Regions from separate parts of the Alteromonas sp. MmMcT2-2 genome, predicted to be linked through region 2. Evidence: predicted binding sites of a transcription regulator. Region 2 holds the regulator's gene; each other region holds the start of a gene.
The links. Region 2 encodes FliA, which starts transcription of late flagellar genes. Its sites were predicted from a motif close to CTAAAGNTNNNNNNNNNNNNGCCGATA; they were not measured.
Positions count from the first base shown of each region.

Region 1: a site for FliA is predicted at 1,997-2,023, ahead of flgM (flagellar biosynthesis anti-sigma factor FlgM). Genes of this name have one in related genera too.
Region 3: a site for FliA is predicted at 2,838-2,864, ahead of MHM99_RS20400 (flagellin). Genes of this name have one in related genera too.

Region 1 covers NZ_JAKRFA010000024.1:42,054-47,000, forward strand. Annotated here, with positions in the region: gene MHM99_RS14105 (flagellar assembly protein T N-terminal domain-containing protein) at 1-207, opposite strand, end outside; gene MHM99_RS14110 (LPP20 family lipoprotein) at 528-1,013, shown strand; gene flgN (flagellar export chaperone FlgN) at 1,160-1,591, opposite strand; gene flgM (flagellar biosynthesis anti-sigma factor FlgM) at 1,631-1,960, opposite strand; gene flgA (flagellar basal body P-ring formation chaperone FlgA) at 2,063-2,779, opposite strand; gene MHM99_RS14130 (chemotaxis protein CheV) at 3,058-3,987, shown strand; gene MHM99_RS14135 (protein-glutamate O-methyltransferase CheR) at 4,003-4,833, shown strand.
Region 2 covers NZ_JAKRFA010000007.1:100,776-105,722, forward strand. Annotated here, with positions in the region: gene MHM99_RS06415 (chemotaxis protein CheA) at 1-1,081, opposite strand, end outside; gene MHM99_RS06420 (protein phosphatase CheZ) at 1,094-1,849, opposite strand; gene cheY (chemotaxis response regulator CheY) at 1,884-2,267, opposite strand; gene MHM99_RS06430 (RNA polymerase sigma factor FliA) at 2,304-3,035, opposite strand; gene MHM99_RS06435 (MinD/ParA family protein) at 3,032-3,898, opposite strand; gene flhF (flagellar biosynthesis protein FlhF) at 3,904-4,947, opposite strand, start outside.
Region 3 covers NZ_JAKRFA010000081.1:1,504-6,450, reverse strand. Annotated here, with positions in the region: gene fliD (flagellar filament capping protein FliD) at 1-1,423, opposite strand, end outside; gene MHM99_RS20405 (flagellar protein FlaG) at 1,437-1,904, opposite strand; gene MHM99_RS20400 (flagellin) at 1,999-2,712, opposite strand; gene MHM99_RS20395 (flagellin) at 3,415-4,239, opposite strand; partial or broken gene MHM99_RS20390 (flagellin) at 4,930-4,947, opposite strand, start outside.

The sequences.
Region 1 (4,947 bases), on a different contig from region 2:
TGCGCCTGCAAAAAGCATGGCTTGCTTAAGTGCCTCTTGGGTAGCCGCATGTCTGGCAGTTTCCTTATCACCATTTCGCACCACAGCCTGTCCTATAGCCTCGTACCACACGGCATTTGCTTGCCCAACGAAAAATGCAAACAGGCAAGTTACCGCCACGACAGCATTTAAAATAGTTACCAGCGTTGTTTTGCTAATATGTCGCACCGCACACCTCTGGAGGTTTTTGTCTAACTGCGCTATGCAAAGCGCCCGGTTTATAAGGCTAAGCATGCGAAAAGAGTGCCAGTTGATGTGGTTTCGTCGCCATTAAATCAATCGGGCGCATATCTTGCACATATCTTGCAACGCGTATCTTGCTAAAGGTTTGTAAAAAGCGTCAGTTTAGAGTAAAAAGCGTCAGTTTAGATATGTCAAAATCTGCTACCGCGAGTATGGCAGTATCTCGTAGTTACAAGGCGGCCACCGACGAGAGCAGCGTAACTACACATTTAATTTTATTAATAATGTAATTTGGAAATGAAACTATGTGCTTGAAAAAAATACATAAATCAAAATCGCTGCTGCTGTCTTGCTTTCTTGGTTTAGCAATAAGCACTGGTGGATGCGGCATTATTGATAAACACGTTGAGTGGGAAACAATAGAACCAGAAAGCTATCCCGTGCTCAAGGCGGTAGGCTATGCGCCGATTTCTTCTCAGCATGGCGAAAGCGACAGCATGAAGCTTATAATGGCGATGAAAGCGTCAAAATTAGATGCATACCGAGAGCTCACTGAACAAGTCTATGGTCAAAAAATTGAAGGCAATCAGTCTCTGTCTCACTTGGTTATAGATAGCGAAACATTGCGAGCATCTGTAGAGGGGGTCATTAGAGGCGCTGAAGTCGTAAAAGCCTATCCGGTAGGTGAAGATACATACGTCACCGAACTCGCTTTAGATATGCAGCAGGTTTACGATATATATCTGTCGACCGCAAAACCGCGCCGAGTAAAGGATGTTAAGTATTATTAAACGATAGCGAAAGGGGTGTTTGCGCAAGTGGCTGTATCGTGAAGTCTTAAAACATGCGCAAATACACAGAGGTATAATTTACTTTTACCGGTTAAGGCTTAATGGTTAAAGCTCGCTGAGTGAGGTTTACTGAAATCGCAAAAAAATTAGGCGCTCACTCCCGACCCTAAAGTCCCGCCTTTCGGCTTTCCTTTTTTGTCATAGGTGAGCGATTCTTTGGCACGAACTTCCATCATCAAGTTACGTAAGTGTGTGAGGCGTAGCTGTCCTTGCTCTACGGCTTTTTGATTGACCTGCGTGCGGTATTTGCAATCGTCCAGAAGTTTCTTTGCATTAGCCATTAATGCATCATCTTCTTCTGACATTGAGCCTTGATCGCTAATTGTGCGCTCAATGCTTCCATCGAGAGCCTGAATAGACGTTAACAGTGCTGTCTTTTCGTCTAACAAATTCATTAAAGATTCGGCGTCTCGCGAACTGATAAGTTGCAATTCTTTTTCAAGCAATACGGCAAGTGAAGACAGTTGCTCCACTTGCTTTATTAGTGCTTGTGTCAATTGGCTTGCTTGTTCAGTCACGTTAGCTCTCTTCTGGTTAGTTACGAGTTTTGTCGCTCACTATTTAGCGCCAAAAATCTCACCTTCTAGTTTTGCAATCTTGTTGGCAAGCACTTCAGGATTAACTTTATACTCGCCACTTTGAATCGCTCGCTTAAGGCGATCGACTTTATCTTGGTTCACAGGCGCTTCCGAACCTTTCTTCTGAACCTGGTTGAGCTGCTGAGCAGATTGCGTCAACGATACAGAATCCTGACGCGGAACTGATGCGGTTTGCGCAGCCTGTGTTGATGCCTGCTGTGGAGATTGCTGCGTTTGGTTTTGCTGCGCAACCTTTCCATTATCAACGGGTGTTTTCGGTAACCCATTGTTTATATTGTTAATTGCCATAATTAGTCCTCACTACTTTTTCGCCTCTGTAAAGTGTATCGGCCTTTTGGCTAATTTCTTTAGCTAAATTGTGAACAAAAAAGTAGGTATTCGCTACCTCGTTTATAAGTGTATCACGACTTCTTCAGGGCTTGCGACTCTTGCTATCACCGCCTTTTGGCTACTGGCATTAATTACCTTAATATTGTCACCAACGACACCGTCTTGCTGAGCGATTCCGGCTGTTTTCACTTCCATACCTGCTACCTCAGCAGTTATGGTAATTCTGTCGCCTTTGCACACAAAGCATAGCATATTTGACTGTATAGCTTGTCCGTCAGTCACTCGGCGTTTTATTCTAGCCCCAATAAGCGCTTCTAGCTCAGTAAATGCGGTATGGCGTAATCGTCTTACATCAACTTTTGCCAGAGACAGATTCGATGATGTCAGTACGGTTCCTGGACTTATTGCGCCTTGAGTGACAACAATTTCTTTGGTACGCGTTACTTGCCCGCTGGTAAAAAGGTACCATTCATTGTTTCTGCAGCTCACTCTAACTGAAATATACGATTGGCTCAGCGCTTCTTGCGACGCATTGTATTCGAACCCAGTTGGGCAGTCAGGAATATTTATCCTATCGTCTATCTTCACAATAGATACATCAATGCTAGTATCCTGCGTATTATCAGCAAGTTGATTTATTAGGTATTGTTTTGCACCTTCTTCAACCTGTTTGTGATTGGTTTGTGTCGCCAAGCAGTTCATAGAAAGCACACTGAAAACGGTCAATGACAGTAATCGTGTGAATGTAAGGCGCGTTTTGGCGTTCATATTTTTCATCATGACTTTTCGTGTTCAGTTTACAAGTTATTGACTATGCTTAATACGGCCGGTTTGCTTAGTGCAAATAAATAACAGCCAAAGTAAATCCATAAGGTTTACAAGCACGAGCGTCAACGCAGGATCATTTATTAAGTTAAGGTATAAACCCTTACTACAGACTGAAAAATGCTATTTAGTGTCATTTTTCTGTCGTTTGACCTGCAAAAATTTAGTGATATTGTCTATCTTTATCATAAGAGGCAATGATCATGCCCAGTATTACTTAGAGGTGACCTATGTCGGGGATTTTAGATTCAGTAAACCAGCGCACGCAGCTTGTTGGGCAGAATCGCTTAGAGTTGCTGCTGTTTAGACTGAACGGCCGCCAACGCTTTGGAATTAACGTTTTTAAAGTGCGGGAAGTGCTTCAGTGTCCTCCGCTAACAGCAATGCCGAAATTAAACCCGTTGGTTCGTGGTGTGGCGCACATCCGTGGTCAAACCATATCGGTCATTGATTTAAGTATGGCAACACGCGGCCGTAAAATTGAAGATCTCTCTAATGCCTTTATTGTCATTGCGGAATATAACCGTTCAGTTCAGGGCTTTTTGGTGGGTGCCGTAGAGCGTATTATCAACACCAATTGGGATGCGATCATGCCGCCACCTCAAGGCACCGGCAGAGCAAGCTATTTAACGGCGGTGACTGAAGTTGAAAATGAACTTATTGAAATTCTAGACGTTGAGAAAATTTTAAATGAAATTTCTCCGTTGAATGCCGAAGTAAGTTCAGAGGTGGCAGAAGGTCTGACAACCGAAGGCCAAGAAAACAAAATTATCTTTATTGCAGATGACTCTGCGGTAGCGCGAAACCAAGTTAAAAAGGCGCTTACTTCACTGGGTCTTGAGATTGAGCTCGCTAAAAACGGTCTTGAAGCCTTAAATAGATTGAAAGAAATTGCGGAAGAGTACGGCGATGTAACGAACCGTGTAGGCGTGCTGGTCTCAGATATCGAGATGCCTGAAATGGACGGCTATACACTAACCGCCGAAATTAAAAATACGCCTGAACTTCAAAAGCTTCATGTTGTATTGCATACGTCGCTCAGTGGTGTCTTCAACCAAGCTATGGTGCAAAAAGTAGGGGCTGATGACTTTATCGCGAAATTCCACCCCGATGAACTTGCTACCGCGGTACAAAAGTGGCTAATGGCTGAGTGCGAATAACGGAGCAAGATAGGATTGGCTAATAAAGACGTTTCGCCAGCAAGTTACCTCAAGTTTAGAGAGTTTTTGGAAAAGCAATGCGGCATAGTATTAGGTGATAATAAACAATACCTGGTGCGCAGCCGTTTAGCTTCATTACTCTATAAGCATAAGTATGAGTCTGTTGACGAACTGATTGACGTGGTTGTGAAAGGGTTCGACAGAACTTTACTACAGAACGTTATTGACGCAATGACCACAAACGAAACGTTGTGGTTTCGAGACAACTATCCCTTCGATTTACTTGTAAAAGAGTTACTACCAACACTATCGGCAAAAAATCAGAAGCTTCGCATATGGAGTGCCGCTTGTTCGTCTGGACAAGAGCCTTATTCTATTGCGATGTCTGTACTTGAATATCAGCGCCAAAGGCCAGGTGCATTAAGAGCGGGTGTTGAGATTGTTGCTACTGATTTATCGTCAGAAATGTTGCAAAAGTGCGAGTTAGGTATTTATGACGAACTGTCCCTTGCAAGGGGATTGTCTCCTCAAAGGAGACAGGCCTTTTTCCAGCAAAATGATAGCGGGCTTATGCAGGTAAAACCCGACGTTCGCCGGATGGTAAGCTTTAGAAGTCTAAATTTACTTTCGAGCTATGCAGCACTTGGCCGTTTTGATATCGTTTTTTGCCGTAATGTTTTGATTTATTTCTCGGCCGAAGTAAAACAACGCATCCTGCAACAAATTGCCGGACAGCTGCAGCCTCAGGGTGTGCTTTTCCTTGGCGCCTCTGAATCAATCAGCGCTGCAAGTGATACCTACAGCATGGTTAAGTGCCACCCTGGCCTTTACTATCAAAAAAAATGATCTAACTTATCGGCCTGATAACTAATACTTTTTTTATGATCAGGCCGAGACTTTTGACTTACACCCTCCGTCAAAATCTCATTATGGCATTTGCCTTGCTAACTATTTCTACAA
Region 2 (4,947 bases):
CACGTACTGTAGTCTCAGCAGGAGGCGCAGCTGGTGCCGCCTTCTTCTCATCTTTTTTAGGCGCTGCTTTTGGTGCAGCAGGTGCGCTTGCTTTAGCTGGCGCTGCGGCGCTAGGAGCAGGCGTCGATTTTGGCGCAGCTGGCGCTGCTTGTTTCGCTTTTTGAACCGCTTCTGTTGCTGCCTTATCTACAGGAGGCTCTGGCGCCTTTGAAACGGCTCCCTGCTTGGTAGGCCCTTGCCCTGAGCCATGTAGTTGGTCAAGCAGTGCTTCAAATTCGTCATCGGTGATTTCTTCATCACCAGCTGCACTCGGCGTAACTGGTGCTGGAGCTGGTGTATTTGCCTTTGGCGCAGCTTCTTCACCACCAAACTTGCCTTTGCCATGTAAATCATCGAGCAGCGCTTCAAATTCTTCGTCGGTGATATCGTCGTTATCACTAGCGGCAGCAGGTGCAGCAGCCTTTGCAGGTTCGCTTTTAGCCGCTGAGGACTGTCCTGGTGCCCCAGAGCCATGAAGCTCATCAAGCAGCGCTTCAAACTCATCTTCAGTGATTTCGTCAATACCGCCGCTATCACCAGAACTTGGGGCCTGTGCAGTAGGCTCTTCAACAACTAATTCTGGCTCTTCAATCGCGGGCTCAGGTTCTGACGCCGGCGCGCTTTGTTCACCAAAAATATTCTCATCTGGAGATTCCGGGCGACTTAGTTTGTGTAATAAGTCTACTAGGTGTGCATCTGCTGGCTCTAATGGATCCCGAGCTTTCACTCGTTCAAACATTTCAACCACCACATCTGTGGCTTGCAGAATAATATCCATCAGTTCAGGGGTTAGTGTTCGTTGACCGTTACGCATTACGTCAAAGACGTTTTCCGCACCGTGACAAATTTCTACTAACTCGGTAAGAGACAGGAACCCTGCTCCCCCTTTAACTGTGTGATAACCACGGAAAATTGCATTTAGCAAATCCGCATCTTCAGGATTGTTCTCAAGATCAACGAGCTGTTCTTGTAATTGTTCAAGTATCTCTCCAGCCTCAACTAGAAAGTCCTGTAATATATCCTCGTCAACATCAAACGACATGCGCCCGCTCCCCTAAAAACCTAAGCTAGACAGAAGATCATCTACATCATCTTGGCCTGACACGACGTCGTCGCGCTTATCGGCATCAATGATAGGGCCTTCTGCCTCTACACCATCAACCTTATCGGCCTTAACGCTAGATGGTTTAGTTTGTTCTGCACCGTCGCGTTCACCAAACATGGTAAGCATGTTAACTAAGCTGTCTTCCACTTCTTTAACCAAGTCGATAACGCGGCGAATAACCTGACCAGTTAAGTCTTGATAACCTTGAGCCATCAATACTTCTGTAAGTAACTGTGTAAGTTTAGCTGACTGTGCCGAACCTTCTTCCAACAATTCGTCTAAGTCTGCGCATAAAGCCTTGAATTCACCCAACTCTATTTGGCGATTCATCAGCTTCTTCCACTCAGGCATAACCTTTTCGATGCGCGCCGACAGCATTTCAGCTATAGGCATGCTCGCTTCAACGGCATCCATAGTAGTATTAGCAGCTTTTTCAGTTTCTTCAATTACGTAGGTTAGGCGGGATTGTGCATCGGGAATATCATCGGTCGCGAGATTTTTAATGCGGTCGTCTATTTGGAAATTATTCAGCGCGTCATGGAGCTGACGCGTCAGTTTCCCTACTTCAGCAAATAACTCAACGTTTTCTTTCATTGAGGCCGCTTCTAGTAGGGCATTGGCTGAAGCGTTGTCACCCTCTTCAAGGTAGGTGACAAGCTGTTTTGCTTCTTCCAACGAAATTGGAACGTTTACATTCGTTGACATCCAGTAAACCTCATTTCTCTGGTGAGCGTCTGGATCAACCTAAACGTTCGAATATTTTATCTAATTTTTCTTTAAGTGTTGCTGCAGTGAACGGCTTAACAACGTAGCCATTAACACCTGCTTGCGCGGCGGCAACAATTTGCTCTTTCTTCGCTTCAGCAGTAACCATAAGTACTGGTAGGTGCTTGAGCTTGTCATCGGCTCTAATCGCGCGAAGCAAGTCAATACCCTGCATTCCAGGCATGTTCCAATCGGTAACTACGAAATCGAAATCACCTTGCTGCAACATAGGCAATGCAGTACTTCCGTCATCCGCTTCCTGGATGTTGGAAAAACCCAAATCTTTAAGTAGGTTTTTGATGATACGTCTCATGGTAGAAAAATCATCGACCACGAGAATTTTCATGCTTTTGTCCAAAATAGCCTCCAGTGAGGGGTTAATTGTTATTAATTTCTATTCTTCGTCAGCTTGCCACGACTTCATTCGTGATTTGAGTTTTAACATGGCCTGACTGTGAATTTGACTGACTCTCGATTCACTTACATCAAGAACCTCACCAATTTCTCTTAGGTTCAGCTCTTCATCATAATACAGCGAAAGTACAATCGCTTCTCTTTCAGGTAATGTCGTAATTGCATGGGCAAGCGCTTTTTGGAAAGCGCCTTGCATCAAATCTTCCAGTGGTGCGTCGCTACCTCGATTTTGCTCTGTCGAAATAACATCTTCTGACACACCTAAATCTTCAATACCTACCAGCTTTCCGGCATTTACTTCATTAAGCATTTGGTGATAGTCCTGCAAGCTTACATTAAGCTTATCAGCAATATCAGAATCTCTAGCATCTCGGCCTGTTTCGCTTTCTACTTGCGAAATTGCTTCAGTGATCGCTCGGCCATTTCGGTGGACTGAACGCGGTGTCCAATCCCCTTTGCGAATTTCATCTAGCATAGCACCGCGAATGCGAATACCGGCAAACGTTTCAAAGCTGGCTCCTTTTGAACCATCAAAGTTTCGCGCGGCTTCTAATAATCCAATCATGCCTGATTGAATTAAATCGTTTACAAGAACACTAGCAGGCAATCGCGCTATCAAGTGATGCGCTATACGCTTAACCAATGGCGCATGTCTTTCGACTAACTGCGCTTTATCGGTTTGTTGTTGATACGCGGCTGCCTTGCTGTTCAACGCTGACTTCCTACGGCTTTTTCTGCGACTAATTGTTCAATGAAAAACTCTAAATGGCCACCTGGCTGCGCTGGAATAGGCCATGTTAAGGCTTTACTTGCCAACTGTGTTATTGCAACGGCTGCCGGTGAACCTGGGTAAGCATCGACAATGGCTGTTTGTTTACGCACTGCTTTACGAATGTTCTCGTCAAACGGTACAGTCGCCACTAATTCTAGTGCAACATCTAAAAAACGCCCTGTCACTTTGCTTAATTTACTAAATAGCTCTTGGCCTTCTCGCACGTCGCGCACCATATTAGCCACAACTTTGAAGCGGAAAACACCGTGCTCTCTATTCAGAATTTTTATCAATGCATACGCATCTGTCAATGAAGTAGGCTCGTCACACACAACGACCATGATGTCTTGTGAGGCTTTTGAAAAGCTCAACACCATGTCTGAAATACCTGCCGCTGTATCAACGATAAGTACGTCAATTTGCGAGCGTAGCTCACTAAATGCACGAATTAGGCCCGCGTGTTGCGTTGGCGACAATTCTGCCATCGACTGCGTACCTGATGTGGCAGGGGCAATCTTTATTCCGTGCGGACCGGTCACTAATACTTCATCAAGTGTACATTCGCCGGAAAGCACGTGGGATAAGTTTTTCTCAACACGCAAACCTAACATAACGTCTACGTTAGCAAGACCGAGGTCCGCATCGAGAACCATTACACGTTTACCTTGCTTCGCCATGGCGATAGCGGTGTTCAATGTAATGTTTGTTTTACCTACGCCACCTTTGCCACCGGTGACGGCGATTACTTTGATTAACCGTGATTGCTTCATTTTTCTTAAGCTACTCGCTTGGTCGTCAATCATACTGCCTATGCTGTTTTAATTGCGTTGTTACCACTAGTATGATTCAAACCGTACTTTTTATAAAGCTTTGCAGCAGCGGAAACCAAAGATTTCGCTTCTGCAATCTTAATGTCTTCAGGTACTTTTTGACCATCGGTGACATAACTAACCGGTAATTGGTATTCAACCGCTGCACTAAGCACCTCTCCTAAAGAGTAGCACTCATCTAACTTCGTGAAAATACAGCCACTTAGTTCAATATCATCATACGCTTGAATGATTCTCTGCAAAGCAGGATATTGCGTATTTGCTTGCGCTACCAAATATTTCTTAACATTTGGCATTTGTCCGTTATCAAACTGCTTAATTTGTTTAATTAATCGACTGTCTCTTTGACTAAATCCAGCCGTATCAATCAATACTAGTCGCTTATGACGAAGTTGGAATAATAAATCCGCAAGTTCTTCACTAGTCTGCGCTTTTCTCACCGTGCAGCCAATAATCTTTCCGTATGTTGCTAGCTGCTCATAGGCGGCAATTCTATACGTATCGATGGTGATCATCGCAACCGACTCTGCACCGTATTTCTGCGCATAGCGGGCAGCAAGTTTCGCAACGGTAGTTGTTTTACCGGTACCTGTTGGTCCTACTAATGCAACAGCACCTTGTGCGCTAAGTATATCGTTTCCTGTCACATTTATGCGATTAGCCAATAGGTTAAGAAGATATACCCATGCATCTCGTTCGTTGTAATGTGACGGCGTATAGCTAATAAGCTGTTTCGCTAACGCGTTGCTTAACCCCATATCGGTTAAACGGGTGATTAGATATTGATGAACAGGTTTTTGACGTTTGTTCTTAGCTTCCATCAAGTCGGCCACTTGATATTGCAATACATCGCGAAGAGACGCTAGCTCCTCCTTGATTTGCGCAAGCTCCGCTGACTGCGTCACAGGGGTATCATCCATACTAGACGCTTGATGCTCTGGGAAAGCGTTCTGACGAACTGGTTCATGAGAAGACTGCTGGGCTTCTACGTCGTCAATAAAGGCTTCTGAGAAGTCTAAGTG
Region 3 (4,947 bases), on a different contig from region 2:
CTGCAAATAACGCCGAACCTGTTTGGTTCAACTGGGAAATAGTTCTATCCAGGTTCACATACCTTGAACGCACGGTTTGTTCAAAGTTTGTCATTCTGAGTTCTAATGCTTCTCGCGCTGTTTCAACATTGTCTTTTTCATCTTGCGCACTACGCTCTCTGAGACTTATAAGACCGCTAGACGAAGAGTATTGCTCTACCAAGTCGTATAGCCTTACAGCAATACCATTGTTTTCATTGTTGAATAGTGTTGATATATCATCGAAGTTGTCTTCTAGGGCTTCATCTAAGCGTTTTTGACCAGAACCAAGACCAAAGTCCTCAGTTCCTATTTCAAGTCTACCTTCTTCGTTAAGCTCTATCCCTAACTGAAAGAGGCTACTTAGCTCAGAGCCCGAGACCTCTTCACCAACAATCGTACTAATATTCAACTGTAACCCGCGTAATAAAGAATCACCAGCAAGTGGACCATCACTATCTTCAGATGTAGCGCCATAACGTGTCAGGCGCTCTATTTCATCAACAAGCGAGTTGTAACTGCTAATAAAACTCTTGATATCCTCTTCAACGCCCTCTTTATTAAAGCCAATCGTCAAGTTGGTCGCCAGCTGATCTCCGTTACTATTCGATGGAGAGATTTCGTTAACTTTAAAAGAGACATTTTGAATTGTATTCTCAAATTCATTGCTGGCACTTTGCACTTCAATACCATCAACAAATGCAATTGCATTTTGTGCAGATTGGATATTATTGACGTCGATATTGTTTGTTCCGCCAGTGGTAGATAAGCGATCTAACTCGGCATTTCCGCTGTCATTGGTTATGACCAAATTATTACCATCACCCACTTTATCGGACAATATGACTAAACGCGGCCCATCACCAGTACCTGTCTCAATGATGTTTGCCGTTACGCCAAAATTATCCTCTGAATTGTTAATCAGTTCTCGAAGCTCTGTAAGAGTGGTTGTGTCATCAACGTTAATTGTGAAGCTATCGTCAGCACCTATACTAAACGTAAGAGACCCGGTTCCTGAAGATAGCAGCGCATCTGAACTTGATGTAAAAGCGCCAGCATCAGTTGTAATTCTACTGCCCGAGGCTAGTTGCTGAACGACGATTTCATACGACCCGCGTAATGCAGAGTTTGACGCATCAGCGGACAAAACATCATCATCGTCAGAGGGATTAGTTATGGTTGGCTCACGACTATTTAAACTGCTGCCACTGCGAAGCTCATCAACAGCCTTTTGAAAGTCAGACACTTTAGACTTAATCTGCCCCAATGCCGAAATTTCCGCGTCTACAGCTTGCTCTCTCGCATTAAGACGATTTTCTCGAGGCTGCCTCTCAGCTGAAATGAGTTGTCGTACTAAATCATCGAGCGCTAGGCCCGAGCCTACACCTAAAGAACTTATCGACATCTTTCACCTCTTATTAAACCTGATTATTTATCAACACTCCGACACGGCTTCCGACATCTTGCTGTAATTCTTGGATACGTTCTGCAAGCACAAGCAGTTCCTCTGAAGGAATTTGCCTTATTACATCACCAGAATCAGAGTCTAATACAGTAACCACCGAACGTTCAGTATTTTCGTCTATAGAAAACGTTAAGTTGCGATTTTGACCCTGTAGAAATGATTCTACGCGAGATATTGCATCATCCAACTGCATTTCGTTTCCTGCTCTGTTCTCTATATCGGACGTAGCTTGAAGAACTTGAGACAAATTTTGTATTACGTTTCCTTGATTATCAGTACTTTCAGAAACCGATTGTAAACTGCGCTCATTACTGTCGCTTGTTTCATTTTGCTGAACTTGTGGCGATTGAGCTGAAGCTTCAACTCTAGTCGACAAAGCTGCAGCAATAGCCTGACCATCTTGAATATTTTTAATATCCATCGACCAACCTCCTCACTCAAACAACAAAACGGGCGCCCACATAGTAGTAAACACCCGTTGCATTTATATTTAAGTATACTATCTGAAAGTAAACTTAACCAAGTAAAGATAACGCGGCTTGCGGGCGCTGATTTGCCTGGCTTAATACAGAAAGAGACGCCTGCTGAATGATTTGATTTCTTGTCAGGTTGGCGGTCTCTGATGCAAAATCGGTGTCTCTAATTTGCGCTCTTGCAGATGAGATGTTTTCGGAAATATTTCCTAAATTTCGAATTGTTACATCGGCTGCCAACGATAGGTTAGCGGCACTAAAACCAGTACCTCCTCCGATTGCCACATCAATTGTCTGATTTTCATTGGCACCAACTAAGAAGCTAGAGCTGAAGCTCCCACTCAATAAGGTGCGGCCACCAAAATCAGTATCAGTGCTAATGCGCGTAATTTCGTCTTTAAGTGCAGTCACCTCTTCGTTCAAAGCTGCTCTATCAGCGGTGCTATTTATTCCATTTTGTGCCTGAACAGCCAAAGTACGAATGCGCTGAAGTGCATTCGTGGTTTCTTGTAACGCACCTTCCGCAGTTTGCACAACAGAAACTCCGTCATTCGCATTACGACGAGCTTGATCTAAACCTTGAATTTGCGATGTAAGCCTATCCGAAATCTGCAAGCCCGCAGCATCATCTGCGGCACTGTTGATACGGAAACCTGACGAAAGACGCTCGAACGATGTACTTAACGAGTTGCTCACGTCAAATAACTGACGCTGTGCATTCAATGACGACGCATTAGTATTTACAAATAAAGACATAAATTACCTCCTGGCGACCTGACATACGACTTCGCGTTGTCAAATCCTTTCAGTTTGAGTTGACTCGGTCACTACTCCGTCCCAACTCCCGTTTAAAAGTAAAGCGAATTACCCCTCAACAATGTTATCGACACCGCTCTCAACTTCTTTAGCATTTTTTTGTTATTTTTCTAATCAACTCTTACCTCACTGATTTTTAAGGGGGTTATTACGAGTAATAAATGTTCATTATGAGTCGAGTAACACATTCAAGATTCGATAGGTGTGGCTTTACGCTAACGTATGTTTTTTATAGAGTGTTTTTTATAGAGAGCAACAATAGATACCTACACTATTATCGGTACTTGCTTTTTTGAACGGGCAGATGATATTACGCCACCGATTTTAAGTCGAAGTGGTGCGTATTTTGCTAGATTCTATTTGAAGCGGTTGATGCTCAACTAAATTTTCGTTTGGCAGGGTATTTCGGTAACAATTAAAAAAACCGAGACATGATGTCCCGGCCAAATTGCTCTAGTTAGGAGATTGAGCAAACTCTGTTTAAGTCTACAAACAAATATTTATTATGATGAGCTGGCCTCTCAACCAAAACTTCTGATTTATGTTAGTAGGCTATTTTGTATGATGACGGCCTTTATGGCCGTCATTTTCAATTAGGAACGACCTCTCAACTTCTTTTCATTATTTTAGATGCCTACCTTATTAACCGCCTAATAAAGATAATGCAGCTTGGGGACGCTGATTAGCCTGAGACAATATTGTCGTCGTAGCTTGTTGTAATATCTGATTACGGGTCAATTCTGCCGTTTCTGCGGCAAAGTCAGTGTCTCTAATACGCGCTCTTGCCGATGAAACGTTTTCCGAAATATTAGCCAAATTTCTTATTGTAGATTGAAACCTATTTTGTACCGCGCCTAATTCAGCTCTCGTTGAACCTATTCTAGATATAGCATTATCTACGTTCGTCATAAGGGCACTAGCACCAGCGGATGTTGTTACATCGTCTGTCAACGATAGATTAGCTGCACTAAAACCAGTTCCTCCCCCAATACCAACGTCAATTGTCTGATTTTCATTGGCACCGACTAAGAAAGTAGCATTGAAACTTCCACTTAGTATCGTTAAACCACCAAACTCGGTATCTGTGCTAATCCGCGTAATCTCATCTTTGAGTGCAGTTACTTCCTGATTCAAAGCAACTCTATCAGCAGTATTATTAATGCCATTTTGCGCTTGAATAGCCAAAGTACGAATGCGTTGAAGTGCGTTAGTAGTTTCTTGTAATGCGCCCTCAGCCGTTTGTGCGAGGGATATGCCATCATTAGCATTACGCTGTGCCTGATCCAGCCCCTGTATTTGCGAAGTAAGTCTATCAGAAATTTGTAAACCAGCGGCATCGTCTGCTGCACTATTAATACGAAAACCTGATGACAGTCTTTCAAACGCCGTACTTAAGTTATTCCCTGATGTAAACAATTGACGCTGTGCGTTTAGTGACGAAACATTAGTATTTACGAACAGACTCATTTTCTTCTCCTAACTATTTAAAATATTAACGCTATTATTATTATTTTGCGCAATCTTTTTGGTATGATTCATGCTTCAAATTTAATGTCAGAATATTCTGACGTTCTATTGGCACACTACCAATAGAGCTTGCTAAAAAGAGAATATTATTCTCTTTGCTAGCTGGTGAGTTTGTGTACTCAGACATCAAACCTCTCACTACCTCCTGGCTTCACTCTCGCCAGTTAGCAGACTTAGCGCGAATCATCGACTCTTTTTATTCATCGGCTTTTCAAAAAATTACTTTAGATGTTCTTATACTGAAAAACATAAAACCTTAAACATTTGTTTTTTAACGAAAATAAAAAATCAAAAAAGTAATAAAAAGAAGTAGAAAAATAAACATTAACCTTATCTTTTGAACCTTGATAAGAAATATGTAACTTTATCTCCCCTTTGTGATAGTTATCGTCCGACAAGTGAGATTGCTTGAGCTTTTTTTATAAAAAAATACACTTTTTTACTTAGACAGGGTTGGGAGCTGGAGTCGATGTGGTTTTGGGGGGAGAAGCGACGAATACCCACATCTTATTAATATGGCCGACTATGTCGGGCTATCAGTATAATCGATAACTTATAGAAAAAGGCCAGTACATACTACTGACCTTCTTTTGCTAGAGCACTACCTCCTAGCATGACTTATGGGGATTGTTAACCTAGAAGTGATAG